DNA from 3 places in the Lysinibacillus sp. YS11 genome. Region 1 is predicted to be linked to each of the others. Evidence: riboswitches for the same ligand, from Rfam matches in the RefSeq annotation. Region 1 holds a riboswitch; each other region holds the start of a gene.
What was found. Region 1 has a riboswitch for cobalamin ahead of LBYS11_RS21090 (hypothetical protein). Riboswitches for the same ligand answer to the same signal wherever they lie in the genome.

Region 1 (11,182 bases):
TTGACAATAACTTGAACCCCTTTATCAGTCATTTCCTTGTGTAAGATTTGAGCCATATCATAATCAAAAGGGACCATAATTTGTTGGCCAAATTCAACTAGAGATACATTATAGCCTGCTAGCTTCAAATTTTCTGCTACCTCTACACCAATGAAGCCTCCGCCGACCACGGCAATATCCTGTACATTATCTGTTTGTAGATACCAATTTAAACGGTCAATATCAGCCACGTTTCTAATGGTAAAGACGTGCTTAGAATGAATGCCCTCTAAGTCAGGGACGATAGGACTTGCTCCTGGGGATAAAATTAACGTATCGTAACTTTCCTCATAATCTCTATTCGTTTTTAAATCCTTAATGGTGATGGTTTTTTGCTCTCTGTTAATACGTACAACTTCTTGCTGAACACGAGCCTCTATATTGTATTTTGTTTGGAAGCCTTGAGGCGTCATTAAAATTAATTTGTCGCTATTTTCAACAATCCCGCTTAAATGGAAGGGGAGAGAACAATTAGAGAATGAAACATTCGGCCCCTTTTCAAATATAATAATTTCTGCCTTTTCATCTAGACGACGAAGACGAGCCGCTGTGGATGCACCACCTGCAACGCCGCCGACTATTAAAAATTTTTTACTCAATGTAAACACTCCTTTTCATAGTAAATACATAATGGGGTATTTAGAGTCTATTAAATAAAGGTTTTGTTTCTAAAAATAGGAGAATTATGTAGTTTGAATACTACAAATAAATAATATACCCTAAAGGGTATATTATCAAGGTGCCAAATTAATAAATTTTCTGTGGTGTTCCTCGTTCAAGAAAGTTGATGCACAAATTTGCTATACTAACGGTAGTAGGAAATGGAAATGGCACAGGGGGTGACATATTGATCTTTTTGAAATTTTTAACCCAAATCCTCATAGTATCGGGTTTGATTTATATTGTGAGTGGACGATTAATTGGCTCGAATATTAATTTTGTGCGAAGAGTGCTGTCAGTCGTTATTAGTGTGACATTAACCTCTTTTGTGTACTGGTATTCTTATCTACGCCATACAGATTTTTTATCAGAAACGATGATGCAAACAGTAACTGAGGTAAGCACACTAATTTGGATCGGTAGTATGCTACTAATTTCGATGTTGCTTTATTTGGTATTTGAGCTTTTTGACCCTAGTGGCATTACGAATGGAGATCGCCGTCACGGCCAAAAATCTTTACTATTGCGATTGCGTAGCTATTGGCGACAGCAGAAACGCCTGCGTCAGGTATTAAAAATTGCTGTTACAAACGGTGTCGTACAAACGATTAAATTTGCGAGGCAACGAGAAAATGAAAAAGAACTTGCAATTGCTTTGCGCGCAACGTTAGAACAATGTGGTGGGATTTTCATCAAATTTGGCCAGGTACTTTCCACACGAAAAGAGCTTTTTTCACCTATTTTTATTGATGAATTAGAAAGGCTTCAACACCGAGTAAGGCCTTTATCAGAGGAGCAAGTGAAACAAATTTTAGAGAGATCTCTTCCGCAATCAATGGACGAAATATTTAGCCAATTTCAAATGGAACCCATTGCAGCAGCCTCTATTGGCCAAGTGCATAAAGCAAGGCTTAAAAATTATGAAGAGGTGGTAGTCAAGCTATTGCGTCCAGAAGTAAAGGGAATTATGCGCGATGACCTTGAAATTTTAGAGGAATTTGCTAATTGGCTATCCACAAAATCAACCTGGGCAGAATCATTAGGCTTTCGAGAGTTGGCTGGGGGATTTGCAGAGGGGCTACGTGAGGAGATTCATTTAGATATTGAAGTACGTAATACGCTACAGGTGAAGAATGCACTGGCGAAAAGCGATTACAAGGTTCGAATTCCTAAAATATTTACGCCTTACAGTAATGAAAATGTTATTGTGATGGAGTATATTCGTGGACAAAGTGTGGCAGAGGGGGCATCTGAATTTAATCGTTTGTCGATTGATCGTAGGCAATTTGCAAGAACCGTACTCTACTCATTTTTTGAGCAGATGCTATTCTCTGGTATTTTTCATGCAGACCCACATCCGGGAAATATCCATATCGATGAAACAGATGGAACACCAGTCTTGCTTGACTTTGGCGCAGTAGGACGTTTAGGTGCAACACAGCAAGAAGGCTTAAAGTTATTTTTGATGGGCATTCAACTAAATGATTCAAGCGTTTTATATGATGGTTTAACATTATTAGTGGAAAATGCTGATCATGCAGAACGTGCGAGAATGGAGCAGGCAATCGACCAAATTTTACTGAAAATTTCCTATGTTGACCGTATACCTACTGAAGAATTAATTCACGCGCTATTTACAGTGGTAAGAGATTTTGGACTTGCATTCTATCCAGCAGTGGGATTAGCTCTCCGTTCCTTAGTGACGTTAGATGGCACATTACGGGTAATAGATCCACGTTTTGATATCTTTACTGAGGCAAAGGATTTTTCTGCTACATATATGCGTGCCTCTTTCCTTAAGCCTTTTAAAGAACCGATGGCAACTAAGGAGCGGCTGCAAGAAGAATTATCTATGCTAATACCGACTTTGCGTAAAATGCCTAGAAGAGTCGATCAGCTCATTCAGCGAGTTGAGAGCGGAAAAATCATTTTACATCATGATGTCTTTTCGGATGAACATAATTCACGTTTTATTACACATTTGTTTTCTCAATTTGTTTTGCTGCTGGTGGGTATAACTTTTGGTATTATATCTGTCGCTCTTTTAGCTATTTCACAATTTATCCACGATTCTTATGCGGTCTATTTGAACACAGCGGCATATTTAGGTTTATTTTTATGTGCTATTTTGTTAGTGAGATTATCTATACAAGCATTAAGGTCGATGAAGCAATAGGTAGGGAATTTTTTCCCTACCTTTTTCTTTGGCACCCTCAAATATTACAAAAACATTACAAAAGATCTGTTAGGTCTAATGTCGAATTAGCTAATAGTTTCTCTGTGTAGAAGAAAAATGTATTATGTAGAATAATGTAGTTTAAGTGCGAATGTTACAGAAATATTTCGAGTTTTACTAATGTATTAAATAGACATGAAATAGTATAAAAGTTATGTAGAAAATGCTAAACTTTAAAAGGCTAAAATAAATATAAGAACATTTAATTAAAATAGAAATCGTTCAAGTGATTACATAGAATATCGAGAGCGAAATTGATAGATGAAGGGAAATGAAGGTAACGTGGCTAAGCGTAACAAATGGCGTAAGTCGATGGTGCTAGCATTAGCACTAGCTGGCGGCTTATTATTTAATACAATTCAACCAACAGAAGTACATGCCGAAGAAACTTCTCAACAAATGATTGAGAAAAAGGCTGAAATAGATGCACAAATTAAAAAATTACAAGAAGAACTAACGAAACTACAACAAGAGATCGACGCAAAAGTAAAGGTATTTAAACAAGTACAAGCAGATATTAAAGAAGTGGATGCTAGTATTGTTGAAACACAAAAACGTATCGAGCAACGTTCAAAAATTTTAAGTGAGCGTATGGCTGCATATCAAGCGCAAGACAACACTGTAGGTGTTTATTTAAATGTAGTGCTTGAGGCAAAAAGCTTTGCAGATTTAATGGATCGTGTCGTAGCGGTAAAAACATTAATGGATGCTGACCAAGAATTAGTGGATCAACAGGAAGCAGATAAAGCAAGCTTAGAGCAACAAAAAGCTACATTAGATGAAAAACAAAAGGAACTTCAAAAACAATTCCAAGAGCTTCAGCAAAAAGAAAGCGAAATGGAAGTGAAGAAAGCTGAGAACGAAGCGAAATCACTTGCATTAAAAGCTGAAATTGCAACGAAACAAGAAGAAGAACGTTTAGAAGCAGAGCGTAAAGCAGCTGAAGAAGAGGCAGCTCGTTTACGTGCACTTCAAGCAGCTACACCAGTTATACAAGCAACTCAGAATAATGGTGGAGGCGAACCACAAAAAATTATTGTTGGGTCAGGAGCTGGCACTGTTTCTTCAGGAGATGCCATTTCAACAGCTAAACAATTCCTAGGACGTCCTTATGTTTGGGGTGGTAGCAACCCATCGACAGGTTTTGACTGTTCAGGTCTTGTACAATGGTCATATAAGCAAGCGGGTGTTTCTTTACCTCGTACAGCATCACAACAATATTTAGCAACACAACGCATTTCAGCAGGTGAAGCACGCGTTGGGGACTTAGTGTTCTTCAGCTATGGTTCAGGTGTAGCTCACGTAGGTATTTATTTAGGTAATAACACAATGATCGACGCTCAAAACAATGGTGTCGTAATTGAATCACTTGATTGGTGGAATCAATACTTAGTAGGCTTTGGACGTATTCAATAGGCCTCACTAATATATAGACGGTTGAGATAAGAAAAAGGTCATCTTTGTAGAGAAAAATATACAAAGATGACCTTTTTTGTTTTTGGAATGCTATTCTTTCAAAAGAAACAAGACGACTACTTCTATTCTTGAAAAGAGACTTTCCTGCATATTAAATTGATATTAAATTTTAAAATTTACTTTGATGACACCTGTCTCTTTCAAGGCAATAAAGAAAATAATAACGAATGGGCCGACAAGTAAACCGATAATACCAAATAACTGTAGACCTATGAACATGGAAATTAATGTTGGTAAAGTGGATAAACCGATATGGTCTCCCATTAATTTAGGCTCGACTACTCGACGAATAATAAGTAAAATAGCAGCTAAGATGAATAATTTTACAGCTATAGAGGTGTTTCCCATCAACAGGTGGTAAAGTCCCCATGGCGCTAGAATAATGATAGAGCCTAGGAATGGTACAATATCTATTAACCAGATAATAATCGTCATTGTTACTGCATATTTCGGTTGGATTAATAGCAGTCCAATGAGTGTGACGCCTCCAATAATAAAGCTTACAAATAAGTGAGCCTTCATATAGCCAAATGTTGCATCTTTTAAGCGATTTAAAATAATTTTTATCTTCTTTGCTGTATTGGGCTTTAAATATTTATAAGTGATTTGCTTTAACTTAGGCAAATCAAGCATAAATAGGAATAGCGCAATCATATAAACGAGAAGACTGATAAATAGGCTGGGTATCTCTGAAAAGAAGGCAGAAACTTTGCTATAATTAAAGAAGCTTAAAAAGGATTCTTCGACTTTCTTTATGAAATCCATAGTGGTTTTTTGAAGCGAAGCACTTACTTCAGGTGGAAAGTCTTCTGTGTATTTAGAAATATTTTCTTGCATATGAAGCCACATATCTGATAGCTTGGAAATATAATAGGGAGCTTGCTTAGATAGTAAAATTATTTGTGTCATTATTTGTGTAATAGAAAGATAACAAATAATAGATATAACAATAACACTCACTATGTAAATAAAAGCAACTGCTATTTTCCGTGACATTTTCCATTTCCGTTTAAAGAACATGACAATTGGTTCTAAGAAAAATGCACTAATCCCAGCAAGTATTAAAGGCATGGACACTGGGATAACAAAATAGGCAGCTAGAAGTAGTGATATTATCACAATCAACCGAAAAATCAATTTCCTAGCATTAAATTTATTCATAAACTCACCTTCTTTGCGAAAAAAATTAAGTTAAGTGTACCATAAATCAAATTTTATTACGTTCTGAAACAATAAAGGTAGGGATGAATTATGGAAAAAGAGATTTTGCAACTTTTTAGTAATCTAACAGAGCATGATCGCGATATTCAATATGAATCTTACGAGGAATTAATAAAAATTATGCAAGAACCCGTAGATTGGACATATGCAGTTTGGGAACAGCTAATAAAAGCTCTTACATACAATAATGGTTATTCTCGTGCACGTGCTGCACAAATTTTATGCGCTTTAGCTGCAAAAAGTGATCCAGAAGAAAGGGTCTTGGAGGATTTTTTAAAGATTTGGGCTGTGACTTACGATGAACAATCTGCTACGGCAAGGCATGCATTACAAGCAATTTGGAAAATTGGACAGGCGGGTCCAGTACAAAGAGATTTGGTTGTATCGTATCTAGCTAAAAGATTTCAAACATGTATAGATGAAAAACAGCCATCTCTTATTCGTCAGGATATTATAATGTCATTTAAAAAGTTATATGATCAAACAAATGACTCGAAATTATTAGATATTGCCCATCGTTTAATTAATGAAGAACAAGATGCTAAATATAAAAAGAAGTATAAGTCAGCCATCCGTTCAAAGTAGCGAGGTGGTGTTTTTTTGTGCAAATTCTTTGATGAACGATAGAATAGTCAACTATAATGAATGAAAAAAGGGGATTATGCATGAGCATTTATAATTATCTAGTTCGGAAGCCTAATGGCGAAATTTTATCGATGGAAACATATCGTGGAAAAACAATGTTAATTGTTAACACGGCAAACCAATGCCGATTTACATATCAATTTGAAGACTTACAGAAAATGTATGATAGATATGGAAAAGAGAATTTTGTAGTTCTTGGATTCCCTTGTGATCAATTTGGCCATCAAAATCCTGAAGATGGGGAGGAAACTAAGCATCTATGCAAGGTAAACTATGGGGTCACATTCCCGATTTTTGAGCTTGTACAGGTAAATGGAGAGGCTACCCATCCACTCTTTAATTATTTAAAGCATGAAGTGGATTACCGAGAGTTTGGGAAGGCAAGTATGCAGGAGAAAATGTTGGCAGAAGCAATTGTTCAACTTGCCCCAAGCTTTTTAGATGGTCGTAATATTCGCTGGAACTTTACAAAATTTCTAGTAGATGCTAATGGTAAGACCGTCGCACGCTTTGAACCAACAGATTCACAGCTCGATATTGAAAAAGCAATTGAAACACTATTATAGTAAATTTCTTAATAATGTAAAAATTTGTTAGGGTTTTCTCTTCAAGTAGAAATAATGCTATATTTTAAAACTGTGTACAGCTATTTTTTCTGAAGCATATATGATAAACTGCTTTACAAATGAAATATTCTTGCAGAATAAAGGTGCTAATTAGCATAATCGGGAATCCGGTGAAAAACCGGAGCTGTTTCCGCAACTGTAAGTGCAGCCATTATAAAGATTTACCACTGTCTCAAAGAAGATGGGAAGGTCCTTTATAACACATTCGTTTCATGTGACGAACTGTACAAGCCAGGAGACCGACCTTTATTTGAACGTATAAAAACTTCTCGGAAGCTAGGAGGATATACGGCAAATACATAGGCTTTGTCCAGTTTGATGGCTCATTATGTTATTTTTGTCGTTCCTTTGCAAAAAGGAGCGACTTTTTTATGCCTTTCAAATAAGAATTTTTCATTATAGAAAATAGGGGGGAAGCAAGTGAAAAAAGATGCCCGTTATTCTTGTTATCCATTTATGCGTGAGAAAGCTTCAACGGTCGATTTTGAAATTCGAACAGATAGCCTGACAACACATCTAGGAGTTGCATTAGCTGCGGTAAAAAAAGAGGATGTTCAAGTTGTTACTGAGGATTTATTGCTTATGTTACCTATGGCTTATCATGTGAATGGCTCAGTACGTGGGAAATTAGCAGTAACTGAAGAGGATTTATCTTGGTTAAGTGAACGTTATGATTTTTACGTTCGCCATGTGAAGGAAGAGATTCAAAGTTTTGTTTTACCTCAAGGAACAGAGGCTGCTGCAGCCTTACATCTTTGTCGCAGTGAGGCAAAAAAATCATATCGTACTTTACACAAAGTATCAGAAGAACGAGAGGTTCCAGCTATTCTTTTCGATTACCTTGGTTTATTAGCTAATGTATGTTTTGTCATGGCTGTTTTTATGAATCAGCAAGCTGGAATAGCGGAAATACCGTTTATTAGTAAATCCTACCCAATGAAAAAGAAAAAGGAGAATAACAATGAAAAAAGTATTTAATTTCCAATGGCTATCAGTGCTCTTACTTGCACTGGTATTAGCAGGCTGTGGCACTGCTGAAGATACAAAAAATAAAGATGCTTCGCAAGATACACAACAAGCAGAGAAAACAAGCTATAAAGTGACAGATGACCGTGGAGTGGAAATAGAGTTTAAAGAAGTACCAAAAACAGTTGTATCTTTACAACCAAGTAATACTGAAATTTTGTTTGCTTTAGGTGTTGGCGATAAAATTGTAGGAGCAACTGAGTACGATACTTACCCAGAGGAAGCACAAAAAATTGAACGTGTCTCTGATACTACGAACTTTAACAGTGAAAGAATTATAGCGTTAAAGCCAGATGTTGTCATTGCTTATACAATCGGTGATAAGGATGCCCTAAAGCCGCTTGAGGACGCAGGAATTAAAGTGTTTGTTATTCAATCTGCGACTACTTTCGACGATGTTTATGGAGATATCGAACAAATTGCTGCTGTGATGGATGTTCCTGATAAAGGAAATAAATTAAACGAAGAGATTAAAGCGAAAATTGCTGAAGTACAAACGAAGGTGAAGGATGTAAAAACGCCGAAAAATGTTTATTTAGAGGTTAGCCCTAAGCCAGATATATATACAGCAGGCTCTAGCACTTTCCAGCAAGAAATATTAGATGCAGCTAATGTTAATAATGTTTTTTCTGACTTGAATAGCTGGGCAAAAGTGAATGAGGAAGATGTTATTGCGAAAAATCCAGATGTTATTTTAACAACAGTAAACTATACAGAAGATCCAATAGGAGAAATTCTTGGACGAGATGGTTGGAATACTGTGAAAGCTATTCAAAACAAAGCGGTATTGTCCATTGATACAGATATCTCTAATCGACCTGGTCCGCGTATTGGTGAAGCTGTAGAATTAGTAGCGAAGGCTGTGTACCCAGAGTTATTTAAATAAGAAATGTTTCCATGCTAGCTGTCAGCCATTCAGCTAGCATTTTTTATGTGGTTTAAATTATTACCTAGCGTGAAAATTGGAATTAATGTAGTTTGTTCTTTAAAATAAAAGTAAGTATGCTTGATAATCTTAGGAGGTGTAGTGATTGGAGCAATTAGAGACAAAGGTAATTCCATTTGAAGCAGTCTATAATTTCCGAGACATGGGTGGATATAAAACAAAAGATGGGCGTAGGGTAAAGAACGGTTTATTTTACCGCTCAGCTGCCCTTGGAAAAATGACACTGTCGGATAAAGAGCTATTTGAAACGTTAGGGATTAAGACCATTTTTGATTATCGCGATAACAATGAGGCGTATCATAATCCTAACCCAGTGTTCTCGCATGCTCAATATATACAAATCCCAGCGAAGGGTAATCATGCTTTTGAAATGCCAACCAATGCTGGTGGTAGAGATTTCTATAAAGTGGTAAGCCCTGAGATGTTTCGGGATTTTTATGCACAAATGCCTTTTAACAATCTTTCATTTAAAGAGTTAATGCAAACGATTCAAAATCCTAATAATCTAGGTCTTGTACATCATTGCGCAGTTGGTAAGGACCGAACGGGTATTGGAGGAGCACTTATTTTACTAGCTTTAGATGTACCCGTGGAGACTATCATGGAGGATTATTTAGATACTAATATACATTTACGTCCAATGGTAGAACGAATGGCTCAGGCTATTCAGCATCAGTATAATGAGCAAGAACTACAGCAATTTTATGCATTAATGTCCGCCCGTGAAGACTATTTACAAGCAGCATTGGATGCGATGGATCGTCGCTATGGTTCTAAGACTGGGTTTTTAGAGCAGGAATTTGGCCTAACAATTGAAAAACGAGAGCAATTACAATCTTATTGCTTAATTTAAAAATGAGCCCTTTCACACGATGTGAAAGGGATTTTTTATGTGGAAGCACTGTCTTCCTATAAATCTCTTTACAGTCTGAATATTTGTGATAAGATACAATAGATTTTTAAGAAAAAATAGGAGAAGTGAAAGTATTGGCAGACACAATTAAAGAGACAAATAAGTTAAGTCTATTCCATTTAACATGGCCAATCTTCTTAGAAGTTTTTCTATTTATGTTGATGGGACTAGCCGATACTTTTATGCTCAGTGCTTTATCAGATAATGCTGTATCAGGAGTAGGTGCAGCCAATCAATATATCCATATTGCCATCTTGATTCTGGAGGTAGTGGGCAATGGTGCATCTATTGTTGTTTCTCAGTATTTAGGCTCCAAACGCTTTTTTGAAGCGGCCAAGATCTCGGCGTTAGCGGTCACGATGAATTTGGTCGTTGGGCTTTTAATGAGTATTTTATTTTTCTTCTTTGCGAGACATTTAATGACAATGATGAACTTGCAGGGAGAAGTACTCCACTATGCACAAAGTTACTTAGCCATCATTGGGAGTTTTATTTTCCTACAGGCTATTATTAATGCACTCGCTGCAATTATTCGTGTACATGGTTGGACAAAACAAACTATGTACGTTTCGCTTGGCATGAACGTCTTACATGTTGTGCTAAACTACGGTCTTATTTTTGGGAATTTAGGTTTACCAGAGCTTGGTGTGAAAGGAGCGGCTATTTCCTCTGTCATTAGTCGCGGATTAGCCGTCCTAGTATTTTTCTGGTTGCTGTATCAGGTAATGGAAGTGCGCGTAAAGTTACAATATTTTTTTGAGTATTCAAAGGAATATGTGAGAAAAATATTAAACATTGGTTTACCATCTGCGTTTGAACAGGTACTTTATCAATTTTGCCAAATCATCTTTTTATATTATGCGACTTACTTAGGAGCAGAAACACTAGCAGCACGACAATATGCTATGAATATTTCGATGTTTACGTATTTATTTGCAATTGCCATTGGTACAGGAACAGCCATTATTATTGGTCGTCATGTAGGTGCAGGAGAAAAAGATGAGGCGTATCATCAGCTATGGAAAAGTGTTCGTGCAGCATTTGCTTTTACGATTATTATGGTCGCAGTCGTTACGCTATTCCGTAAGCCACTTATGCAGGTATTTACTGATAATCCAGAAGTCATTAAGATTGGGGCATCCGTGTTAGCATTAAGTATTTTGCTAGAGACTGGTCGCACAATGAATATCGTTGTCATTAACTCTTTACGCGCTTCTGGGGATGCTAGATTCCCTGTGAAAATTGGTTTTCTATCAATGGTTTGCATGAGCCTGCCGCTTGGCTATTTATTTGTCTTTGTATTGGATTGGGGCTTGGTCGGAATTTGGCTAGCCATTTCAGCAGATGAATGGGTGCGGGCAATTATCGTATACTTTAGATGGAAAAGTCGTAAA
Region 2 (11,182 bases), 940 kb from region 1:
GACCTAAAAATGTCTATTCATTTGGAATTCGTTCAGGTATGAAAGAGGAATTTGAATGGGCAAAGGAAAACGGCATGCACATTTCAAAATTTGAAGTACTTGAACCGTTAAAAGAGGTCCTACCAACACTAGCTGGACGCAATGTGTATGTAACAATTGATATCGATGTTTTAGATCCAGCACACGCACCAGGCACTGGTACAGTAGACTGTGGTGGTATTACTTCGAAAGAATTACTCGCTTCCATCCATGCTATTGCAGCAAGTGGTGTAAATGTAGTAGGTTTCGACCTAGTTGAAGTAGCACCGATCTACGATTCTTCAGAAATGACAGCAAACACAGCTTCAAAATTATTACGTGAAATGATATTAGGCTGGGTAAAATAAATAAGATTGGTTGAATGGGGTTTAGCTATGAGCAAGCCCCATTTTATATTTTTGAAATGAGGAATGAGCCTTAGCATAAAATTGAAACTTATTTTACTTTGTAGCGTAGATAAGTTAGGTAAAATGTATGTTTCTTCAATTTAAATAAAGGAAGGAGGAGTATTATGATTTGGTCACTTCTCATGAATGATTTATTCATTTTTGTCAGTACAATGGAATACTTTTGGCTATTAGCATCTTTGGTTTTAACTGTATTAAGTGTTCATTTGCATCTGTATCTCGTCAATAAAATAACCGTTCAAGATGTGAAGGACGAGGAGTTTGAAGTTGACTATACTATCACGAATACTTGGACTCCACCTATGCTAACGTGGTTTGTTCTGTGTATTAGAATGTCCGAAGACAATGAGGAAGAAAGTGTATCTCCTAGTTTGATTTAAACTTTAAAACTAGGAGGACAACCATTGTTAACATTTTTAGCACAACCTATTATTAACCTCATTCATTTCATCCATTCTTTTACAGGTAGCTACGCACTTAGTGTCATTGGTATTACGATTGCAGTCAGATTAATTCTTATGCCGTTATTTATTCGATCGGCAAAACACCAAAAGCACTCAAAAGAATTAATGACTACCATTAAGCCTGAATTAGATGCGCTTACAGATAAATATAAGAATAGTCAAAGCGAATCTGAAAAAAGAATGGTACAGCAACAAATCCAAGAGCTAACTTCAGATTCATTGAAAAGCTCTTTACTAGGTTGTTTACCAATCATTATTCAATTACCGATATTATTTTCACTGTACTACGCGATTAAGCTAGATTCAGTGATTGCCAGTGAAAATTTCCTTTGGATGAATTTAGGGACGATTGATATTGGGGTTTCGATGATTGCTTGTTTGATTTATTTCATTCAAAGTTGTATAGCCCTAGAGAAAAGTCAACCATTAAATATGAAGATAATGGTATTTATTAATCCTCTCATGATCCTCATTTTTAGTCTGTTCAATCCAGCGATTATCCCGATCTATTGGACTGTTAGTGCTTTATTGTTAATAGTTCAACAATTGATTATAAAAAAATGGTATAGATAAAATGAAATCCTCTCTTTCCGTTATTGGAAGGAGAGGTTTTTATTTTCTCGAATAAACTTGTTGAGGAGCTTTACATCACTTCTATCTTGAAAAACCATAAGTATTCATCCTATAATAAAAAGGTTATAGTAAAAGACTAAAAAGGGGCATCCGTTATGGCGAACGAAGTAAGATCGCATGTGAACATAAAGCTCATTTCTACCATTCGTCCAAGTGATGGGGAGTCCGAAAGTTATGAAATGTGGCTCAAAGGGCAGCTACTTGAAAAGGCAGGAAGCTTGTATTTGAAATATGATGAGGTGCAGGAGGATAAAATCGTCCGCACAACGATGAAGTTAGGTCATGAGAAGGCACTAATTATGCGTGCTGGAGCGGTTAATATGCGATTACCGCTGAACATAATCGAACAACAAAAAGGGCATTATGAAAGTGAGTTCGGTTCTATGCCCCTCGTGATTGATACGAAAAATATGACGTTTACAAAACTGGCAACAAGCGGAGATTTCCATGTACAGTACGATTTACTAATGGGTGGGCAAACCGTTGGCAACTATACATTAGATATTACATTTACGGAGGTACAATGATGAACGCAGTAGAACAAGTACAACAGGCTATTAAAGCAGCGATCGTGCAGGCTGTTGAAAAAGCTGGTCTCGTTGAGGCTGGCACAGAATTATCGATTCACCTAGAAACACCAAAGGATAAAGCAAATGGTGACTATGCAACAAACATTGCGATGCAATTAACGAAGTTAGCTAAAAAGCCACCACGTGCTATCGCCGAAGCTATTTTAGAAAATCTTGATCCATCAGGCACTGATATTGAAAAGATTGATATTGCTGGCCCAGGCTTCATGAATATCACAGTGCGTAAAGATTTCCTAACAGAGGTAGTGACACAGGTGCTTGAGCAAGGTACGGACTATGGCCGCTCAAATGCTGGTGCTGGGGAAAAGATTCAAGTGGAGTTCGTTTCAGCAAATCCTACTGGAGATCTTCACCTAGGACATGCTCGTGGTGCTTCTGTTGGTGATTCCTTATGTAATGTGTTGGATATGGCTGGTTACAGTGTCTCTCGTGAATATTATATTAATGATGCAGGTAATCAAATTAATAACTTAGCTTATTCATTAGAAGCTCGTTATAAACAAGCATTAGGAATGGAAGCTGAAATGCCAGAAGACGGCTATCATGGGCAAGATATTATTGATATTGCGGGTAAATTAGCAAAAGAGCATGGGGATGCAATTTTAGCAAAATCAGATGATGAGCGTTTTGCCTTCTTCCGTCAGCACGGTTTAGCTTTAGAATTAGATAAATTAAAAACAGACCTAGCAAACTTCCGTGTAAATTTTGATGTCTGGTATTCTGAAACGTCTCTATATGAAAACGGGAAAATCGAAGTAGCTTTAGATAAATTAAAAGCTAATGGACATGTGTTTGAAGAGGATGGTGCTACTTGGTTCCGCTCTACAACATTTGGTGATGATAAAGATCGTGTGCTAATTAAAAATGATGGGTCATTCACATATTTAACACCAGATATTGCCTATCACGAAGACAAAATTGTCCGTGGCTTCGATAAATTAATCAATATTTGGGGAGCTGATCATCACGGATATATTCCACGTATGAAAGCAGCGATTCAAGCACTTGGTTATGATCGAGATACGTTAGAAGTGGAAGTTATTCAAATGGTTCAGCTTTATAAAAACGGAGAAAAATTCAAAATGTCTAAGCGTACAGGGAATGCAGTAACTATGCGTGAGCTTGTAGAAGAGGTTGGTCTTGACGCAGTTCGTTACTTCTTTGTAAAAACAGCTGGCGATTCTCATATGGACTTTGATCTTGACCTTGCAGTATCACAATCTAATGAAAACCCTGTGTACTATGCACAATATGCGCATGCACGTATTTCATCTATTTTACGTTCAGCAAATGAACAAGGCTTTGCTGCTACAACAGAACATCTCAATTTGTTAACAGCAGAAAAGGAAATTGATTTACTGAAAAAGATTGGTGATTTCCCGAAAGTGGTAGCGGAAGCAGCGAAACACCGCACACCGCACCGTATCGCAAACTATATTCAAGAAACAGCAGCTGCATTCCACAGCTTCTATAATGCAGAAAAAGTATTAGATGCTTCAAATAAAGAGTTAACAGAGGCTCGTTTAGCATTAATTACGGCTGTCCGCACAACAATTGCGAACGCATTACGCTTAATCGGCGTATCTGCACCTGAAAAAATGTAATTAAACTTTAGGCTCCTAACATGAAAAGTGTTAGGGGCTTTTTTTAATGGATAGAAGGCTGAATATGAGAGATAAAGTTCCGAATGTGTTGGATAGAAAGACAAAAGAAACGGATAAAACGTGGGAAATTAGCTGTCCTAAACTTTATTTTTCTGTTAATTCCGAAAATTTTGTTGAAGTTTACGTTAACGTCAATGGTATACTGTTGCCAATTAGGAAAGGGGAGAGGGTTTTGAAGACGATTCAGGAGGTAGCAAAGGAGTTTAATGTAACTACGCGGACAATTCGTTATTATGAGGAACTTGGGCTTCTTTGCCCCCATCGTTCATCTACCAACCAACGAACCTTTTCCAAAAAAGAATTGGCGAAACTCAAGCTTATTTTCAGAGGCAAGCGTTACGGATTTTCGTTGGAGGAAATCAAAGAGATGGTTCTACTATTTGATTTTGATCGCTCAGGAATTCAGCAATTAGAGCGAACGGTTGAATACGGGGAACAAAAAATTCAAGAGATTGACAGTAAAATAGCTGAGCTGACGCAGATGAAGCGTGAGTTACAACAAATGCATGGCATGTTTAGCGAAAAATTAGCGACTTTAAAGGGAGAGATGCAAGATGAATAGTTCCAATTTATTAGCACGTAATGCCCGTAAGTATCCGAAAAATGAAGCCGTTATTTGTCATGGCAGAAGAGTAACCTACCAAGATTTAGATAAGCAGGTGACATGTTTTAGTCATGCTTTACTAGAGCAGGGAGTAAAGCAGGGGGATAAGGTTTTAATTTTTATGCCAAACGTTTTAGAGTTTGTTGTCAGTTACTTTGCTATTCAGCGTATTGGAGCGATCGTTGTGCCAGTCAATGCGAAGTTTACATTGCAAGAAGTAGAGTACGTGGCGCAGCATGCAGAGGCGAAGGCAATTGTCGTACATGAGGTTATTTTTGCAGCAGTTGAACAGCTAGCCGGTATTCCGTTAAAAATTAAAACAGGTCAAGAAAAAGTGGGATGGCATCAGTATGAATCAATGCTTCAAAATGCTAGTACACAAACAATTGATTGTCAGTTACAAGAGGATGACCCTTCCACGATTTTATATACATCTGGCACGACAGGAAAACCAAAGGGTGTGTTATTTAGCTACCGTAATATTTTAACAGTGGCGCAAATGATAGCTGTTGAAATGGAGGTAAAGCCTGAGAGCCGTATTTTGCTTATGATGCCATTAACACACTCTGCACCATTACATTTATTTTTAATGGCGGGTGTATTGGTAGGCTCAACAAATGTATTAACACCAACTTTTACACCCGATTTATTCATTGATTCCATTGAAAAGGAGAAAACAACACATTTCTTTGGTGCACCTGTTGCTTATTTATTAACGGCACAACTGCCAAGGCTACATTCGGCAGATTTGTCTTCTATGAAATGGTGGGTCTATGGTGGGGCACCGTTATCTCAAAGTGAGGTTCGGTTCATTCAGCAGGCATTCCGCACAAATAATTTGACTTGTGTATATGGATTAACAGAGGCCGGTCCAAGTGGTTCATTATTATTTGGCAAGGAACATGAAGCAAAGGCAGGAAGTATTGGTCAGCGGGCGCCACTTGGTACAGAGTTGCGTATTGTGAATGACAGTGGAGAAGATGTAAATGTAGGCGAAGTGGGGGAAATTGTCTTGTTGGGTGAGGGCAACATGCTCGGCTACTATAAGGATGAAGTAGCTACTAATGAAGCCTTTATTGATGGTTGGTTAAAAACAGGAGATCTAGCTCGCAAGGATGAAGATGGTTTTATTTGGATCGTAGATCGTAAAAAGGATGTCATTATTTCGGGAGGTGTCAACATTTATCCGAAAGAAATTGAAGATTGTTTATTGAGCTTTGAAGGTATATTCGAGGTTGCGGTAATTGGTGTACCACATCCGCAATGGGGGGAAACTGTAAAGGCGGTGTATTCTGCTAAACAAGACATCCATGAGGAATCTTTGAAAGCTTATTTAGAGGAGCATCTTGCAAAGTTTAAAATACCACGTATTTTTGAAAAAGTAGAAGCGCTACCACGCAATGCATCAGGCAAAATATTAAAACAAAATTTAAAGGGGCAAGAGGTGAGATAGCATGAAAGTATTACAACAAGAAGCAATGCGTACTACGAACTTTTTTACTGAAGATGACACGCTTCAAAAAATAGTAGAAATGATGTTAGATAAAGAGTTTTTATCCTATGCCCAACGAGAGTTAACAGATTTTGGTGAGCTATGTGCAGGTGATATTGATACGAGGGCAAAGCATACAGATCGACAGGGTGAGCCTCGCCTTCAAAGATATGATGCCTATGGTGAAGAGATATCGGAGGTTTGGGTTAATGATGGCTATAAAAAAACGATTGAAGAGACATATAATACTGGGATTGTAGGCTATGTACACAAGCATATTCCGCAGCTAGGACACAAGGGGAATTATGTTTATAGCTTTGCACAAGGTTATTTGCTATCACATGCAGAGCCCGGTTTTTATTGTCCGGTAACATTGACAATGGCAACTGCCTATCTATTAGATCATTATGCAGATGAAGAGGTAAAGCAGCGTTTTTTACCACATGTGTGTGCAACAGGTGACACAGATTTATATGAAGGTGCGACCTTTTTAACAGAACGTCAAGGGGGCTCTGACGTAGGTGCAAATGTGGTGGAGGCGAGAAAGGATGGCACTGCTTATCGTCTATATGGTGAAAAATATTTTGCATCAAATGCGGGCATGTGTGGTGTAGCGATGGTATTGGCACGTCTAGAAGGTGCGCCAGCAGGTTCCAAAGGCTTAACATTGTTTGCAGTTCCTTGGCGCAAAGAAGATGGAACAACAAATCATCTACGTATTCGCCGACTGAAAGATAAGCTAGGCGTTCGGGCAGTTCCCTCTGGTGAGGTAGAATTTGATGGTACACTTGCCTATGTTGTAGGGGAGCAAAATAAAGGGATTTATTATATGCTAGAAGCACTAAATCTCTCTAGAATTTGTAATGCAGTCGCTTCAATTGGTATTATGCGTCGCGGCTTCTTAGAGGCAAAACATTATGTAAGCAATCGACATGCATTTGGCAAGCCCTTAACACAGTACCCTATGATTCAGGATACTTTAGGGAAATTTGCAGCTAAGTTGCACGTGGAAGTAGCGACAGTTTTTGACCTTATCCAATTATACGATAAAGTGACAAGTGGACAGGGAACTCAGCAAGATCTTATTATGAATCGTTTATATATTGCCATTATGAAAAAGGAAACAGCAGAGCAAGCTGTTCATTATGCTAGTGAGGCAATTGAATTACACGGAGGTAATGGCTATATAGAAGACTTTGTAACGCCCCGCTTATTAAGAGACGCCCAAGTGTTAACGGTGTGGGAGGGGACGGCTAATATTTTGGCCTTAGAACTCATTCGTTTAGTAGATAAGTTTCATGCTCATGAACTGTTTGTACAGGAGATGGAGGAACGATTAGACAAATTAGCTGACAGCTCACTAGTACAAATCGTTAAAGAACAATTGGCGAATATGTCTGTGAAACTGCAAATTTTTAGCGCTTTAGACGAGGCAACGAAAACTTTTGAAGCTAAAGGTATGGCGGAAAAAATGGCTCACCTTTATGAAAGTGTCATAGCGGTTGAGTGGGCACATAAATTTGGTGGGAAATATGAAAAACTAGCAGACGTTTATTTAGAGCAGACATGGTCATTAAGAGAAATGGGTGCTCAAATGAAAACAGTCCAATACTTTTCTGAAATTGTATAATGGCCGGGGAGTCGTCTTGAATGGAGGCGACTTTTTTCATTTTCATGTATAATGAAATCAACTGAATATTATAAAGGTTCTTTACTTAAGTAAAGTGAAAAGGGAAATCGGTGTAATTCCGATGCGGTCCCGCCACTGTAAGTGTGAGTTTTTTCAAATGATGCCACTGAAGATTTCGGGAAGGCTTGAAAAATCGCAAGTAGCACTAGCCAGGAGACCTGCCTTTATAACGACATGACAACCTACGAGGATAGGGTGGTGGATTTTGTATCAGTTTTTTTGGTGCGATTTTGCCCCCTCATCGATCAAAGATGAGGGGTTTTATTTTGATGTAGAATAAAGCGAAATGTCGCACGGATCAACGAAGGAGGATTCACATGAAGAAATTTTGGAAAATAGGATTATCAGCATTTTTAGCAGTAGGCTTGCTAGCTGCTTGTGGGCAGGAAGCAAAAGATAACAAGCCATCTAACGAGCAGCAAACACAGCAAGAAACAGCACAGGTGGATGAAGCAACATTCCCAATGACGATAACAGATGCCCTTGGTAAGGACATTACACTTGAAGCACCTCCTGAGAAAATTGTTTCACTTATTCCAAGTAATACTGAAATCCTTTTTGGACTAGGTTTAAATGATGAAATAGTTGGTGTTACGGACAACGACGATTATCCGCCAGAGGCAGCTGAGAAGGATAAGGTTGGCGGTATGGAATACGATATTGAAAAAATTATTGCCTTAAAACCAGATATCGTTTTTTCACACGAATCTAGCATGTCTCTTTCAGAAGAGGCTATTGCACAGCTTGAATCAGCAGGTTTGAAAGTATTTGTTGTAAAAAATGCACAAGACTTTAATGAAACATATACAACAATTGAGCAACTTGGACGTGCTACAGGGAAATTACCAGAGGCAGAAAAAATTGTCGCTAATATGAAGGCAAAAGTAGAAGAAGTTTTGTCTAAAGTCAAGGATGTTGAACCCAAAAAAGTGTTAGTTGAAGCATCAGATGAGCCAGATATTTATACAGCTGGCAATGGTACATTTATGAACGCGATGCTTGAAATGATCAATGCAGAGAATGTAGCTGTAGATGGCGATAATTGGTATAAAATTGATGCAGAACAAATTATCGCAAAAAATCCAGATGTCATCGTGGTGACATATCATTATGTACCAGATATTTTAACGAAAATACCAAAACGTGCGGGCTTTGATACGATTAATGCCGTAAAAAATAATGCGATTGTGCAGGTAGATGAAAGTACGACAAGTCGTCAAGGGCCACGTTTAGCTGAAGGTCTAGAAGAATTAGCAAAAGCAATCTATCCTGAGGTATTTAAGTGAAAAAAATAGCACTAGCCTATACATTAACATGTACGCTTCTTCTTATTAGCATCTGGTGTGGCGTAGCGATAGGCTCGGTTCATATTCCATTAGAAGTATTGTGGAATAAGGCGGTTGATGAAACAGCCGCCAATATCTTTTGGAAAATTCGTTTGCCTCGCGTGTTATTAGCGGGACTAGTAGGCGCATCTCTAGCTATTGCTGGAGCAGCTTTCCAAGGTTTATTAAAAAATCCATTAGCAGATCCATATACACTAGGGGTTTCATCAGGGGCTTCTGTTGGTGCTGTTTTAACGATCTTTTTTAGTATTTCTATACCTGTTGTCGGTTTGTATGCGCTGCCAATCTTCAGTATGATTGGTGCTATCATTACGATGGTAGTTGTTATGAGCTTTGCTAGACTCGTAGACCGCTCATTAAAAATGGAAACGTTGATATTAACAGGTGTTATTTTTAGTTCTTTTTTAGGTTCCCTTATTTCATTAATGATTGCCTTATCTGGTGAAGAATTACGTCAGGTAATAGGCTGGCTACTTGGTTCTGTTTCGATGCGTGGTTGGCCATATGTCCAAATGATCATTCCTTTTGTGATTGTTGGTTCAATTATGCTATGGACACAAAGACGAGAATTAAATGTCTTGTTGTATGGTGAAGAGCGAGCAAAACATTTAGGTGTTAATGTAAAGCGCAGTAAATATTTGATATTAGCAGGTGGCTCCATGTTAACTGGAGCGGCTGTAGCGGTTTCTGGCACAATTGGCTTTGTAGGATTAGTGGTGCCGCATATGACAAGGATGATTTGGGGTTCTGATCATCGCCACTTATTACCATTATCTTTTTTCAATGGTGCAACATTACTCATTATTTGCGACTTAGTAGCACGAACAATCATTGTGCCAAGAGAGCTACCAATTGGTGTTATTACGGCATTTATTGGAGCACCTGTTTTCTCCTATATTTTTTATAAGCAGCGAAGAAGCAAGGGGGTACGGGCATGATTGTTGTTGAACATCTATCAGGTGGCTATGAAGATGTACCAATCGTCAGGGACATTAGTTTTACTGTTGAAAAAGGAAAAATTCTTGGCATTCTAGGGCCGAATGGTAGCGGGAAATCCACATTATTAAAAGTAATGAGTGGTATTTTACCAGCTACTGCTGGAACCGTCTCGATTGATGGACAAAATATTCTTTCTTATAATGCTCGTGCTTTGGCGAAAAAAATGGCTGTATTACCACAGCTTCATGCAAATGCTTTCTCGAACAGTGTGAGAGAGGCAGTTTCACTGGGGCGCTACCCGCATCAAACAGGCTTTTTCTCGAGTTGGTCTGCACAAGATGAGAAGGCAGTTCAACATGCAATGCTTCAAACAGGTGTAAAGCGATATGAGCATACACCGATGGAATTTTTATCTGGCGGTGAACAACAAAGAGCTTTTGTTGCACAGGCATTAGCTCAAACAGCTGAAATCTTACTGCTGGATGAACCAACGAATCATCTTGATATTGCACACCAACGTCAAATTTTAGATATGGTTCGGAAGGAAGCCATGGAGTGTGGTTTAACAGTCGTTATGGTACTACACGATATGAATTTAGCCTCTCTTTATTGTGATGAATTATTGCTGATGGAAAGCGGACAAATGAGAGCACTTGGTGCACCACATGAAGTATTAATTGCCTCCCAAATTGAAGAAGTTTATCAAGCACGGGTGACTACATATGCTCACCCTGAAATACCAAAACCTCAAATTACAATGATGCCCGCAGCTACAGACTATCAGCAGCGAGCTGTCATCAAAAAAGAGCACTTTACGATAACTGAACAATATATCCAACTTCAATCAGAGCTTCCTCTGAAGACCGTATCTTCTGCAGTTCATAACCCAGGTATTGGCTGGCATAATTGCTTATTAAATCGCTCAGTTCCTGGTGATTATGTCATTAGCGATGTGAAACGAGAAGTTAAAGAATTTTTAAAAAGGGAAAATTTTTCATCTACAAATACTGTTGTTATGCTAACAGCAGTACCAACAGCTCTAGTGGCCATCAATGAATTTTCAGCACCTTTTGGCAGTATAATCGTAGCTGTAACAGCTGGTGTAGGCAATGCAGTTGATGTATCTCGAGTACATGAAAGACAAGATGATCCATATATTGGTACTATTAATACATGGGTTATCGTTAATGGTTGTTTATCGGAAGAGGCATTTTTTCAGGCATTGATGACAGCAACTGAGGCAAAAACAAAGGCGTTGCAATCAGAAAATATTCGTGATGAGCGGAGTGGAACAATTGCAACAGGTACTGCTAC
Region 3 (11,182 bases), 1.6 Mb from region 1:
ATGTACTAGATGCAATGGAAGAAGCAGCAGGTACTCCGATTGAAGTACTCCGTGTAGATGGTGGAGCTGTCAAAAATCAATTTTTAATGCAGTTCCAAAGTGATGTTTTACAGCTACAAGTAGAGCTAGCAAAACTGAATGAGTCAACAGCACTCGGTGCAGCCTATTTAGCGGGGCTGGCGACAAGCTTCTGGCCAAACCAAGAGGCTTTATCTGCATTATGGGTGAGTGGGGAAACCTATCAACCTCACATGGATGAAGAACAAGCCACAGCTCTGTATACAGGATGGCAGAAGGCAGTAGAGGCAACACGAATTTTTAAATCATAGCTATTGGGGGAGAAAGGTATGTTTTCATTTGAGCAGCGACCAAAAATTTTATATTATCTAGAGCACTATAGCTTTGACGTATTAGTCATTGGTGGTGGTATAACAGGTGCAGGAATTGCATTAGATGCCGCATCAAGAGGCCTTTCTGTCGCATTAATTGATATGCAGGATTTTTCAGCTGGTACGTCGAGCCGTTCAACCAAATTGATTCACGGTGGTCTACGTTATTTAAAGCAATTTGATGTAGGAGTTGTAGCCGAGGTAGGGCGAGAGCGTGAAATTGTTTATGATAATGCTGTACATGTCACAACGCCTGAAAAAATGCTATTACCTTTATATAAAAAGGGTTCACTCGGTCCCTTCACAACATCTATGGCATTAAAGGTCTATGACCGCTTGGCGGGCGTCAAAAAACATGAACGTAGAACGATGTTAAATGCTCAGGAAACCCTGGCATTAGAGCCTTTACTCAATCAAGATGGCTTAGTCGGCGGTGGCTATTATGTAGAATACCGTACAGATGACGCCCGTCTAACAATTGAAGTATTAAAAAAGGCTGTAGAATATGGAGCGCTTTGCCTCAACTATGCTGAAATGACGGAATTTATTTATGAAAAGAAAAAGCTTGTTGGCATTAAAGTGAGGGATCATGTGACGGGGAAAATGCTCAATGTCCATGCCGCCCAAATTGTGAATGCAACGGGTCCTTGGGTTGATGACGTACGACAAAAAGATAAAGTAGCAGATAACAAGCAATTACGTCTAACAAAGGGCGTTCATATTGTCCTCAAACAAAAGGATTTCCCGCTAAAGCAAGCTGTTTATTTTGATATTGCTGATGGTCGTATGGCCTTTGCCATTCCACGAGATGGCAAAACCTATGTAGGGACTACGGATACTGTCTATGAAGGTAATCCTGTACATCCAGTGGCAACACAGCAAGATGTGGATTATCTAATTGAGGCTGCTAAAAAGGTCTTTCCAACTGCTACTATCACAAGAGACACAATTGAATCCTCTTGGGCAGGCGTCCGACCTCTGATTTATGAAAAAGGTAAGGATCCATCAGAAATTTCAAGGAAAGATGAAATTTGGACAGCGCCAAGTGGTTTAATGACGATTGCGGGTGGTAAGCTTACGGGCTATCGCCAAATGGCTGAAACGATTGTGGATAAAATTGTGAAGACCCGTCGCTACAAGCATGCAAGTGCCTGTTTAACACGTGAGCTAGCACTTTCTGGTGCAAAGGGAATTAACGCTATTAATTTCCCTGACTATATTGCCTATAAAGCTCGTGAAGGCGTACAATATGGCTTAAATTATGATGAAGCCAAGCATCTCGTACAAAAGTATGGCACGAATGTAGATGCCTTATTTGATCGGGTGAAATTTTTACATGAACATGGTAGTACAATGCCTCTTGCCTTACATGCGATGCTACTGTATGGCATTGAAGCCGAAATGGTCTATACACCAAGCGACTTCTTTATCCGTCGGACTGGTTTATTATACTTCGATATTGAAGCAGTAAAGCTTTATAAACAGCAAGTGATTCAGGTGATGCAACAACGCTTAAATTATACAGAGGAGCAAAAAAATAGATATATTGCTGAATTAGAGCAAGCCATTAACGATGCAACAAATTTTGTGAAAGAAGGGGAGTAAGGGATGGAGCGTTATATTCAAATGTCGGATGAACAATTTGTCTTCACGCGAACATTGGAGCCTTCAACGCCATGTATTGGACATATTCACATTTTGCATGGCATGGCAGAGCACAGCGGTCGCTATTTAACATTTGCGAAAACACTCAACGTAGCAGGCTATGTTGTGACGATGCACGATCACCGTGGGCATGGTGAAACGGCAGCATATAATGGGACATTGGGCTTTTTTGCTGAAGAAAACGGATTTGAGCGTGTTGTAAAAGATGCTCATGAAGTGATTACACAACTTCACGTACCATACGCTAATGTACCATTAATTCTCTTTGGCCATAGTATGGGTTCTTTCATTACTAGACGCTATATTCAATTATACGGAGAGCAAGTAGATAATGTTATTCTCTGTGGTACTGGAAATGTGACAGCCTTGCATGCTGTAGGAAATCTAGTAGCCAAGGCTTTAGCTAAGGGACTAGGAAAAGAAACTGAAAGTAAGCTGTTAAATCAATTGAGCTTTGGTAGCTTTAATAAGCAATTTCCCAATCCGAAGACTGCCTATGATTGGTTATGTTCAGTACAACAAGAGGTGGAAAAGTATATCGATGATCCCTATTGTGGCTTTATTCCAACGAATCAATTTTTCGTGGATTTGACAACTGGCTTTGCCACACTAAATCGTAAAAAAGAATTAGCAAAAGTAAGAAAAGACCTCCCTATTCTCTTGATTAGTGGCAGTAAAGATCCGGTTGGTGAACAGGGGCTAGGCGTTTACAAAGTTGCTGAACAGTTAGCAGCGGTGGGTGTAGAGGATGTAACGGTTTATTTATTCGAGGATAAACGACATGAAATTTTAAATGAAGACAATCAAGAAGCGGTCTTTCAAGTTTTATTACGGTGGTTAGAAAAATATGATAGAAACTAAATTGCAGCAGGCAGAGGTCGTAGCAATAGTGGGACCGACTGCCTCAGGTAAAACGGCATTAAGCATTGAACTGGCAAAAAAATATAACGGTGAAGTCATTAATGGTGATTCCATGCAAGTTTATAAAGGGCTCAATATTGGGACAGCTAAAATTACCGAAGAAGAGATGGAGGGCGTTCCTCATCATCTACTTAGCTTTTTAGAGCCTACAGAATCTTTTTCGGTAGCAGATTATCAAAAATTAGTACGTGCGAAGATCGCGGAAATACAAGCTCGTCAAAAATTACCTATAATAGTAGGAGGCTCTGGCTTATATGTACAAGCTGTCCTCTATGATTTCCAATTTACTGATGAAAAAGTAGATGAAGAAGCACGAAAAGCCTACTATGAGGAATTAGCAAAGCTTGGCCCTGAGGCAATGCATGACAAACTAAAACAACTAGACCCTCAAACAGCGGAGACAATCCATCCAAACAATACACGTCGTGTTATTCGTGCATTAGAAATGCTGGAATTAAGCGGTGTATCAAAAGCAGCAGAAGCGCAAAATCGAGGGGAAGTACCCCTTTACGACCATGTTATTTTAGGGCTAGGTCAAAACATGTCCCGTGACGTGCTATATGACCGTATTAATCGTCGTGTTGATTTAATGGTGGAAAATGGTCTTCTGCAAGAGGTGAAGGGATTATGGCAGCAAAATATCCGTGGAGTGCAGTCTATACAAGCCATCGGGTATAAAGAATTATATGATTATTTAGATGGCAAATGTACCCTAGAGGAAGCCCTTGATAGCTTAAAACAAAATTCCCGTCGCTATGCAAAAAGACAGCTTACTTATTTCCGTAATAAAATGGATGTCCATTTTATTACGCCGGATGATCGATTATAAGAATAAAGAAAAATTTCTAAAAATTACTAATTGATAAATTGGTAGAACGTGCTACTATAGGAATGAAGAGGTAGAAAGTTAGTAGGGAGGCTATTTGATGAAATCAATCAATTTGCAAGATACGTTCTTGAACCAACTACGTAAAAACAGTGTTTTTGTAACTGTATTTCTATTAAACGGATTTCAGTTAAAAGGGACTGTGAAATCATATGATAATTTTACAGTATTACTACTTGATGCTGAGAATAAGCAGCACCTAATCTATAAGCATGCCATTTCTACATTCGTACCAGCAAAACAAATAGAGTTTTTAGAGACAGAAGTATAATAAGTTTGTTAAACAGTTAGTGTTCTCACACTGGCTGTTTTTTTTGCTACAAGCTATAATGATAGTGGAATTTGATATTTTGGAGGACAAAGTTTATGAAAACAATGGAAACAACACAATTATTAGATCTGTTAGATGCAAATGAGGACCTATATATTATCGATGTACGTGAAGAGGATGAAGTAGCCCATGGCATGATCCCAGGTGCTCAACATATTGCACTCGGAACTATCCCTGAACGTTTAGAGGAATTAGATGTAGAAAAGCCATATATTATTGTATGTAAGGCTGGAGCTCGTTCTGCCAATGCGTGTGCTTTCTTAGAGGCCCAAGGATTTGATGTAACAAACCTTGAAGGCGGCATGCTGGCTTATGATGGAGAATTAGAATTTAAATAAATCATGAAAAAAGAAAGAGTATACACTCTTTCTTTTTTCATGATTATTTTTTCAAGGCATCCATGATAAAATTAAAATTCTCTTCAAAGTTTTTGTAGATATTAACATTTTTTTGTCCCTGCACTTTTGAAGCATAACTAGCAAAGTTTACACCAGCTCCATAAATTTGTAGTGCTCCATTCGCCAAATCCCCTTTTTGGAGAAGCTCAATGCCATCTTTCAAGAAATTTTGACTCTCCTCGAAATGACACTCCGTAATGTATTTATCACCACTATGAAATAACTTTAAATTTTCTAGTATTTTATTTGCTGTCTCTTCACTGATCGAAGCGTCGATATTGATTAACAACTGATTGATCGGTTTTACGAGTTTGGCATAGAGGCTATCGTGCGTTTCACAGGTTTCAGCAATAGCGTTTCTTAATTGTTTTGCATTCATCGTATCTACTCCTAACTTTTCATCGTTTTACTATTGATACTTACCCTAATTTTAATCATAGAAATAATTTATGTTTACATTGAACAGATTATTAAGGTTTCAACTTTTATGTTCAACATTACTCAGTGAATTGGCAGAACATATGCTATTGAAGATAGAGATGATTGAAAAGTCTGAGTTTACTTGTTATGGCAATTGATTCAGTAATGGATTTTTGTACAAGCCGAGTGTTAGACATAGAGAATTCTAAAAAGCACTAATTATGGAAGACTAGGAATCAAGTGAAGGATTCATTTATTGGGACAAGCACTTGATAAGCTTTTATTGTGAATAGCAGTATGTACTAAGTTAACACTCAAAAAATTTTTTCCTCTTGACACTAAAAAAGTTGTAAAGTAGATTTAACATAATTACATAAAGCAATAGGTGCCCACTAGGGAGAATAGGGAATAAAGTGAAAAGCTTTAGCGGACCCGCCACTGTATGAGGGAGTTTCGTAGTGTATGCCACTAGCAAATTGCTGGGAAGGTACTATGAGATGTTGAACTTGAGCCAGGAGACCTGCCTACATGCTATAGAAGATATAGATGATGGAAAAGTCTGTAGTTTATTTGTCATGACAATAAACTACAGACTTTTTATTTTGTCTTAATGAGAACGAGAGGAGAAATAATCATGCAATTATTACAAGACACGATTCAAAACATTCAGGGGGCTGATATGAAAAGTATGGAGCAAGCTAGAAAGCGGATTGATGCGCTTTGTAAGCCCCCAGGTAGCTTGGGTAAACTAGAATCACTTGCCGTACAGCTCTCTGGTATAACAGGACAATTATATCCGATGGTCGACAAAAAAGTGATGATTGTCTGTGCTGCAGATCATGGTGTTTGCGAGGAAGGTGTAACCACGAATCCACAAGATGTTACGGTCTTTCAAACATTAAATTTTCCTAAGGGGGGTACAGGCGTTTGTGCGATTGCGGGGATTACCAATGCAAAGGTGGTCACAGTAGATGTGGGTGTAAAAGAAGATATTCCACTTGATGCAGGTGTCATTATTCATAAAATTAAATATGGTACAGATAACATGGCACAAGGTCCAGCTATGGCCAAACAAGAAGCCATTCAATCGATAGAAGTAGGAATCCGTGTGGCCACTGAGGAAATCATAAAAGGTGCTGATGTACTTGGGACTGGAGAAATGGGCATCGGCAATACAACACCAAGTGCTGCGATATTAGCTGTTTTGACGGGATGCAACCCTATCGAAGTAACGGGGTTTGGTGCAGGAGTAGGCCAAGGAGGCATTGCCTATAAAGCGGCAGTTATTGAAAAAGCAATTACCTTAAATCAGCCTAATCCAAATGATGTTATTGATGTTCTGGCTAAGGTTGGAGGGTTAGAGATAGGGGCGATGACAGGTATTATTCTTGGCGCTGCTGCCCATCGTAAACCCGTTGTCATTGATGGATTTATTTCAACTATAGCAGCCCTCATTGCTTATAAGCTCGAACCAAAAGTAATCGATTATATCATTCCTTCCCATGTTTCAGAGGAACCAGGGGCAAAAATTGCCGCTGCCTTACTAGGCATTGAACCAATGTTGCACATGAATATGCGTTTAGGCGAAGGTTCTGGAGCAGCCTTAGCCTTTCCTATTTTAGATGCAGCTTGCTCGATGATGAAAAACATGGTGACTTTAGAAGAATCAATGCAGTTGTTAAAAAGATAAAAACAATAAAACAGCCAATGACTTAATTTTTGGTCATTGGCTGAATGGTATTTATGCACGATTTAATTTTCGTAATGGCAAGCGCCACTTCATCATATAGGAAAGAATTCGTAAAGCTGTAATCACTGCGAATAAAATATAAAGGAAAATGTCCCCTGTAAAAACCTCGAATCCGATTAGCAGTCCAGCAAGAGCTGCCCAAACACCATAAACTTCATCACGGAGAACTAATGGTTTTCTTCTAGCTAATAAATCTCGTACAATACCCCCACCTGAACCTGTCAAAACAGCAGCTACAATAACTGCGCTTACTGGCATATCAAGCTTAACAGCATAGAGTGCGCCTTGAATAGCGAATGCTGATAAGCCAATCGCATCTGTGAAGTTACCCCAACGATGCCAATGTTGAATCAGATGATGCGGAAAAATAAAGAATATCGTAATCGCAGCAAGCGCTATTTGAAACATCATATCCTGTCCCCAAAGTGTTGTGACAGGTAGTCCAATGAGTAAATTTCGGATAGCTCCTCCACCAAAAGCAGTCACAATACCAAGTATATATACACCGAATAAATCGTATTCTTCTTCCATGGCAATAATTGCCCCAGAAATAGCAAAGGCAATTGTTCCTATAATACTAAAAACCTCCCAAGCCATCCCTTTCACCCCTTCTATCAATAAATAAACTTTATTAAAAGTTAAAAGACTTTTTACGTAACAGAATCTATGAATTTAATAGCCAAAATCGGTCATTAAATACGCATCTTGAAATGAGTCCGCACATTAGCTTAGCGTAAAATCCTCTTAGAAACAATAGGCAAGTTTTACAGGTGCACATACAAATTGATAAAATGTGATTAAAATAAAGAAAAACATTCGTCAAAAGCGTTTATATACCAGTAGTTGGTTAGGGAATTCTAGAGTGATTGAAGTCAATTTAGATAGTCAATAAATCTTACTGATTGAAATGCGAGACATTGTGAAATGGAGAAGAAAGAATGACGTTTACATCAAATTTATCAACAGAAACGCTATCGTTAGCGGCAAAAGTAGAGGAGCAAGTTCGGCCTTATCATGCCAAGGTAGAAGAAATGGCGTTCTACAATCAGCAGAAGGTGCTAGCAGCTTTCAGAAAGCATCAAGTAAGTGATTATCATTTACACCCATCAAACGGCTATGGCTATGATGATGAGGGGCGGGATAATCTAGAGCGTGTTTATGCGGAAGTATTTGGTGCAGAGGCAGCCATAGTCCGACCGCAAATTATTTCAGGCACACATGCAATCACGCTTAGTCTATTCGGTGTTTTGCGTCCTGGTGATGAGCTGCTTTATATTTCGGGTCAGCCATATGATACATTGCAATCCATTGTCGATGGTGGTGATAAAGATACAGGTTCACTGAAAGATTATAAAATCAGTTATCGACATGTGGATTTACTAGATAATCAGGTCATTGATTGGGCAGGTGTTGAAGAGGCCATTACAGCACAAACCAAAATGATTGCGATTCAGCGTTCAAAAGGCTACGCAACACGTCCATCCTTTACAATTGAAGAAATTGCAGAAATGTGTGTAAAGGTACGTAAATTAGCTCCGAAAGCTATTATTTTTGTAGATAACTGCTATGGCGAGTTTGTAGAGGCGCAGGAACCTACAGAGGTCGGGGCTGACTTAATGGCAGGATCGCTCATTAAAAATCCAGGTGGAGGCTTGGCTAAAATTGGTGGCTATATTGCTGGACGCGCAGATTTAGTGGAGAAATGTGCCTATCGTATGACATCTCCAGGTATTGGAGCAGAAGCGGGGGCCACATTAAATACACTAGGTGATTTTTATCAAGGGTTTTTCCTAGCACCACATGTTGTATCGCAAGCACTAAAAGGGGCGATATTTACAGCTGCAATGCTTGAGGAAATCGGCATGAGCACTTCTCCGAGCTATCACGCGAAGCGTACAGATTTAATTCAATCAGTATCGTTCCAAACGGCTCAGCAAATGATTGATTTTTGTCGTGAAATACAAGCGAACTCACCGATAAATGCCCATTATGCTCCTGAACCAGCCTATATGCCAGGCTATGAAGATGATGTCATTATGGCAGCTGGAACATTTATTCAAGGGTCTAGCATTGAGCTAACAGCGGATGGCCCAATACGACCTCCATATACAGCATTTATCCAGGGGGGACTAACATATGAACACGTTAAATTTGCTATTTGCAGTGCGGTTCAAGCCATTCAAAAAGCATAACAAGACAATAGATAAAGCCTAAATATGAATAGTTTTTTACAATTTTTAATCGAATTGAAAAAAATAGTGCCAACCATGTTAGATAACCTTACATGGTTGGTTGACAGTAAAAAAATTTCGTTATATGATAAGCGGGTATTGGAGGAGGACTTAAATGAGTCGTGAAATTAGACGAACTATGCCGTTATTATCGATGAGTATCGTGATGCAATTAACAGAGCTTTCGGCAAGACAAATTCGTTATTATGAAGAACACCATTTAATTGAGCCGCACCGAACAGAAGGCAATCGACGTATGTTTTCACTAAATGACGTCGACACATTGCTTGAGGTTAAAGATTACTTAGAACAGGGTATGAATATGGCGAAGATTAAAAAAATATTTGCTAAAAAGAAAAATCCTGTTGCAACAACTGATGAGCAAGATTTAAGTGATTCAGAATTACGCCAAATTATGCGCGAAGAAATGCGTCAAGCACAGCGCATGCAAAAATCGTCCATCCGAAGAGGGGATTTATCTCGATTCTATTAATAAATAGGGTAGGGTAAACATAAAAGCTAGACAAATTATAGGAGTGTGGAAAACTGTGGGTAAATACACAAAAGAGGACATTAAACGTCTCATCGAAGAAAAAAACGTAAGCTTTATTCGTTTACAATTTACAGATATTCTTGGCACTATCAAAAATGTTGAGATTCCTGTAAGTCAATTAGACAAAGCACTTGAAAATAAAATGATGTTTGATGGCTCATCTATTGAAGGTTTCGTTCGAATCGAAGAATCTGATATGTATTTATATCCTGATCTTGATACTTTCGTAGTATTCCCTTGGACTTCTGAAAAAGGGAAAGTAGCACGTTTTATCTGTGATGTATACACTGCGAAAGGCGAACCGTTTGCTGGTGACCCACGTAACAACCTAAAACGAATTCTTAAAAAAATGGAAGAAATGGGCTTCTCAAGCTTCAATTTAGGGCCTGAGCCAGAATTCTTCTTATTCAAATTAGATGCAAAAGGCGAACCAACATTAGAAGTAAATGACCATGGTGGTTATTTCGATTTAGCGCCAACAGACCTTGGTGAAAATTGCCGTCGTGATATCGTGTTAGAGCTAGAAGAAATGGGCTTTGAAATTGAAGCATCACACCATGAGGTAGCTCCAGGACAACACGAAATCGACTTTAAATATGCGGATGCTGTTACTGCGTGTGATAACATCCAAACATTCAAATTAGTTGTTAAAACAATCGCTCGTAAACATGGCTTACACGCTACATTTATGCCAAAACCACTATTTGGTGAAGCGGGCTCTGGTATGCACTTTAACGTGTCACTATTTAAAGGCAAAGAAAATGCGTTCTATGATGAATCTACAGAATTAGGTCTTTCTGAAACAGCTATGCAATTCATGGCGGGTGTTCTTGCACACGTACAAGGTTTCACAGCTGTAACAAACCCAACAGTTAACTCTTATAAACGTCTAGTACCAGGTTATGAAGCACCATGTTATGTAGCATGGTCTGCACAAAACCGTTCACCATTAATTCGTATTCCATCTGCACGTGGCCTTTCAACTCGTGTTGAAGTACGCTCTGTAGACCCTTCTGCAAACCCATATTTAGCGATGGCTGTTATTTTAGAAGCAGGTCTTGAAGGTATTCGTCAAAGCCTAACACCACCTGCTGCTATTAACCGCAACATCTATGTGATGTCGGAAGAAGAGCGTCAAGCAAATGGTATTGAAAACCTACCTGCAGCACTTGATGATGCACTAACATTACTTGCTAAAGATCAAGTAGCACAGGAAGCATTAGGTGAGCATATTTATGCAAACTTTAAAGAAGCAAAAGAAATCGAGTTCGATATGTACCGTACAACTGTTCATCAATGGGAACGCGATCAATATTTAAAAATGTATTAATCATAAAGATACCGAGTGCCTGATAAAGGGTACTCGGTTTTTTTCTGAACATATTAGGAACGATGGGGTCATCTGACAACCCCATCGTTATTTTAGTATTAGCGCATATGTTTATGATGGTGTGGCATATGGCAAGGGTTAGGTGGCATACCGCACATTGTATGTGTTTCACAGCATTCATTCACGACAGATTCTGTGCATGGGAAATAATACTGATGATCAATCATATGTTTGTTCACTGTTGTAACATGTGCAGGTTGTACGTGTGGAACAACTGTATGGATATAATTTGTGCGTACATATTGCTC

Region 2: it holds a riboswitch for cobalamin, as region 1 does, so the genes downstream of both, LBYS11_RS02655 (ABC transporter substrate-binding protein) here and LBYS11_RS21090 (hypothetical protein) in region 1, are expected to answer to the same signal.
Region 3: it holds a riboswitch for cobalamin, as region 1 does, so the genes downstream of both, cobT (nicotinate-nucleotide--dimethylbenzimidazole phosphoribosyltransferase) here and LBYS11_RS21090 (hypothetical protein) in region 1, are expected to answer to the same signal.

What each region holds. Positions count from the first base shown of each region.
Region 1 covers NZ_CP026007.1:4,211,384-4,222,565, reverse strand. Annotated here, with positions in the region: gene LBYS11_RS21120 (FAD-dependent oxidoreductase) at 1-638, opposite strand, end outside; gene LBYS11_RS21115 (ABC1 kinase family protein) at 887-2,875, shown strand; gene LBYS11_RS21110 (C40 family peptidase) at 3,218-4,351, shown strand; gene ytvI (sporulation integral membrane protein YtvI) at 4,514-5,572, opposite strand; gene LBYS11_RS21100 (hypothetical protein) at 5,663-6,217, shown strand; gene LBYS11_RS21095 (glutathione peroxidase) at 6,298-6,843, shown strand; cobalamin riboswitch at 6,968-7,166, shown strand; gene LBYS11_RS21090 (hypothetical protein) at 7,324-7,881, shown strand; gene LBYS11_RS21085 (ABC transporter substrate-binding protein) at 7,865-8,815, shown strand; gene LBYS11_RS21080 (tyrosine-protein phosphatase) at 8,961-9,728, shown strand; gene LBYS11_RS21075 (MATE family efflux transporter) at 9,863-11,182, shown strand, end outside.
Region 2 covers NZ_CP026007.1:561,724-572,905, forward strand. Annotated here, with positions in the region: gene speB (agmatinase) at 1-386, shown strand, start outside; gene LBYS11_RS02620 (hypothetical protein) at 551-826, shown strand; gene yidC (membrane protein insertase YidC) at 851-1,483, shown strand; gene LBYS11_RS02630 (YwiB family protein) at 1,639-2,070, shown strand; gene argS (arginine--tRNA ligase) at 2,070-3,737, shown strand; gene LBYS11_RS02640 (MerR family transcriptional regulator) at 3,970-4,359, shown strand; gene LBYS11_RS02645 (class I adenylate-forming enzyme family protein) at 4,352-5,854, shown strand; gene LBYS11_RS02650 (acyl-CoA dehydrogenase family protein) at 5,856-7,523, shown strand; cobalamin riboswitch at 7,581-7,764, shown strand; gene LBYS11_RS02655 (ABC transporter substrate-binding protein) at 7,901-8,869, shown strand; gene LBYS11_RS02660 (FecCD family ABC transporter permease) at 8,866-9,867, shown strand; gene LBYS11_RS02665 (adenosylcobinamide amidohydrolase) at 9,864-11,182, shown strand, end outside.
Region 3 covers NZ_CP026007.1:1,203,658-1,214,839, forward strand. Annotated here, with positions in the region: gene glpK (glycerol kinase GlpK) at 1-329, shown strand, start outside; gene LBYS11_RS05580 (glycerol-3-phosphate dehydrogenase/oxidase) at 348-1,994, shown strand; gene LBYS11_RS05585 (alpha/beta fold hydrolase) at 1,998-2,915, shown strand; gene miaA (tRNA (adenosine(37)-N6)-dimethylallyltransferase MiaA) at 2,902-3,804, shown strand; gene hfq (RNA chaperone Hfq) at 3,902-4,132, shown strand; gene LBYS11_RS05600 (rhodanese-like domain-containing protein) at 4,228-4,530, shown strand; gene LBYS11_RS05605 (hypothetical protein) at 4,574-4,969, opposite strand; cobalamin riboswitch at 5,377-5,553, shown strand; gene cobT (nicotinate-nucleotide--dimethylbenzimidazole phosphoribosyltransferase) at 5,645-6,700, shown strand; gene LBYS11_RS05615 (trimeric intracellular cation channel family protein) at 6,752-7,357, opposite strand; gene LBYS11_RS05620 (methionine gamma-lyase family protein) at 7,699-8,952, shown strand; gene LBYS11_RS05625 (MerR family transcriptional regulator) at 9,107-9,484, shown strand; gene glnA (type I glutamate--ammonia ligase) at 9,540-10,874, shown strand; gene LBYS11_RS05635 (CotD family spore coat protein) at 10,973-11,182, opposite strand, start outside.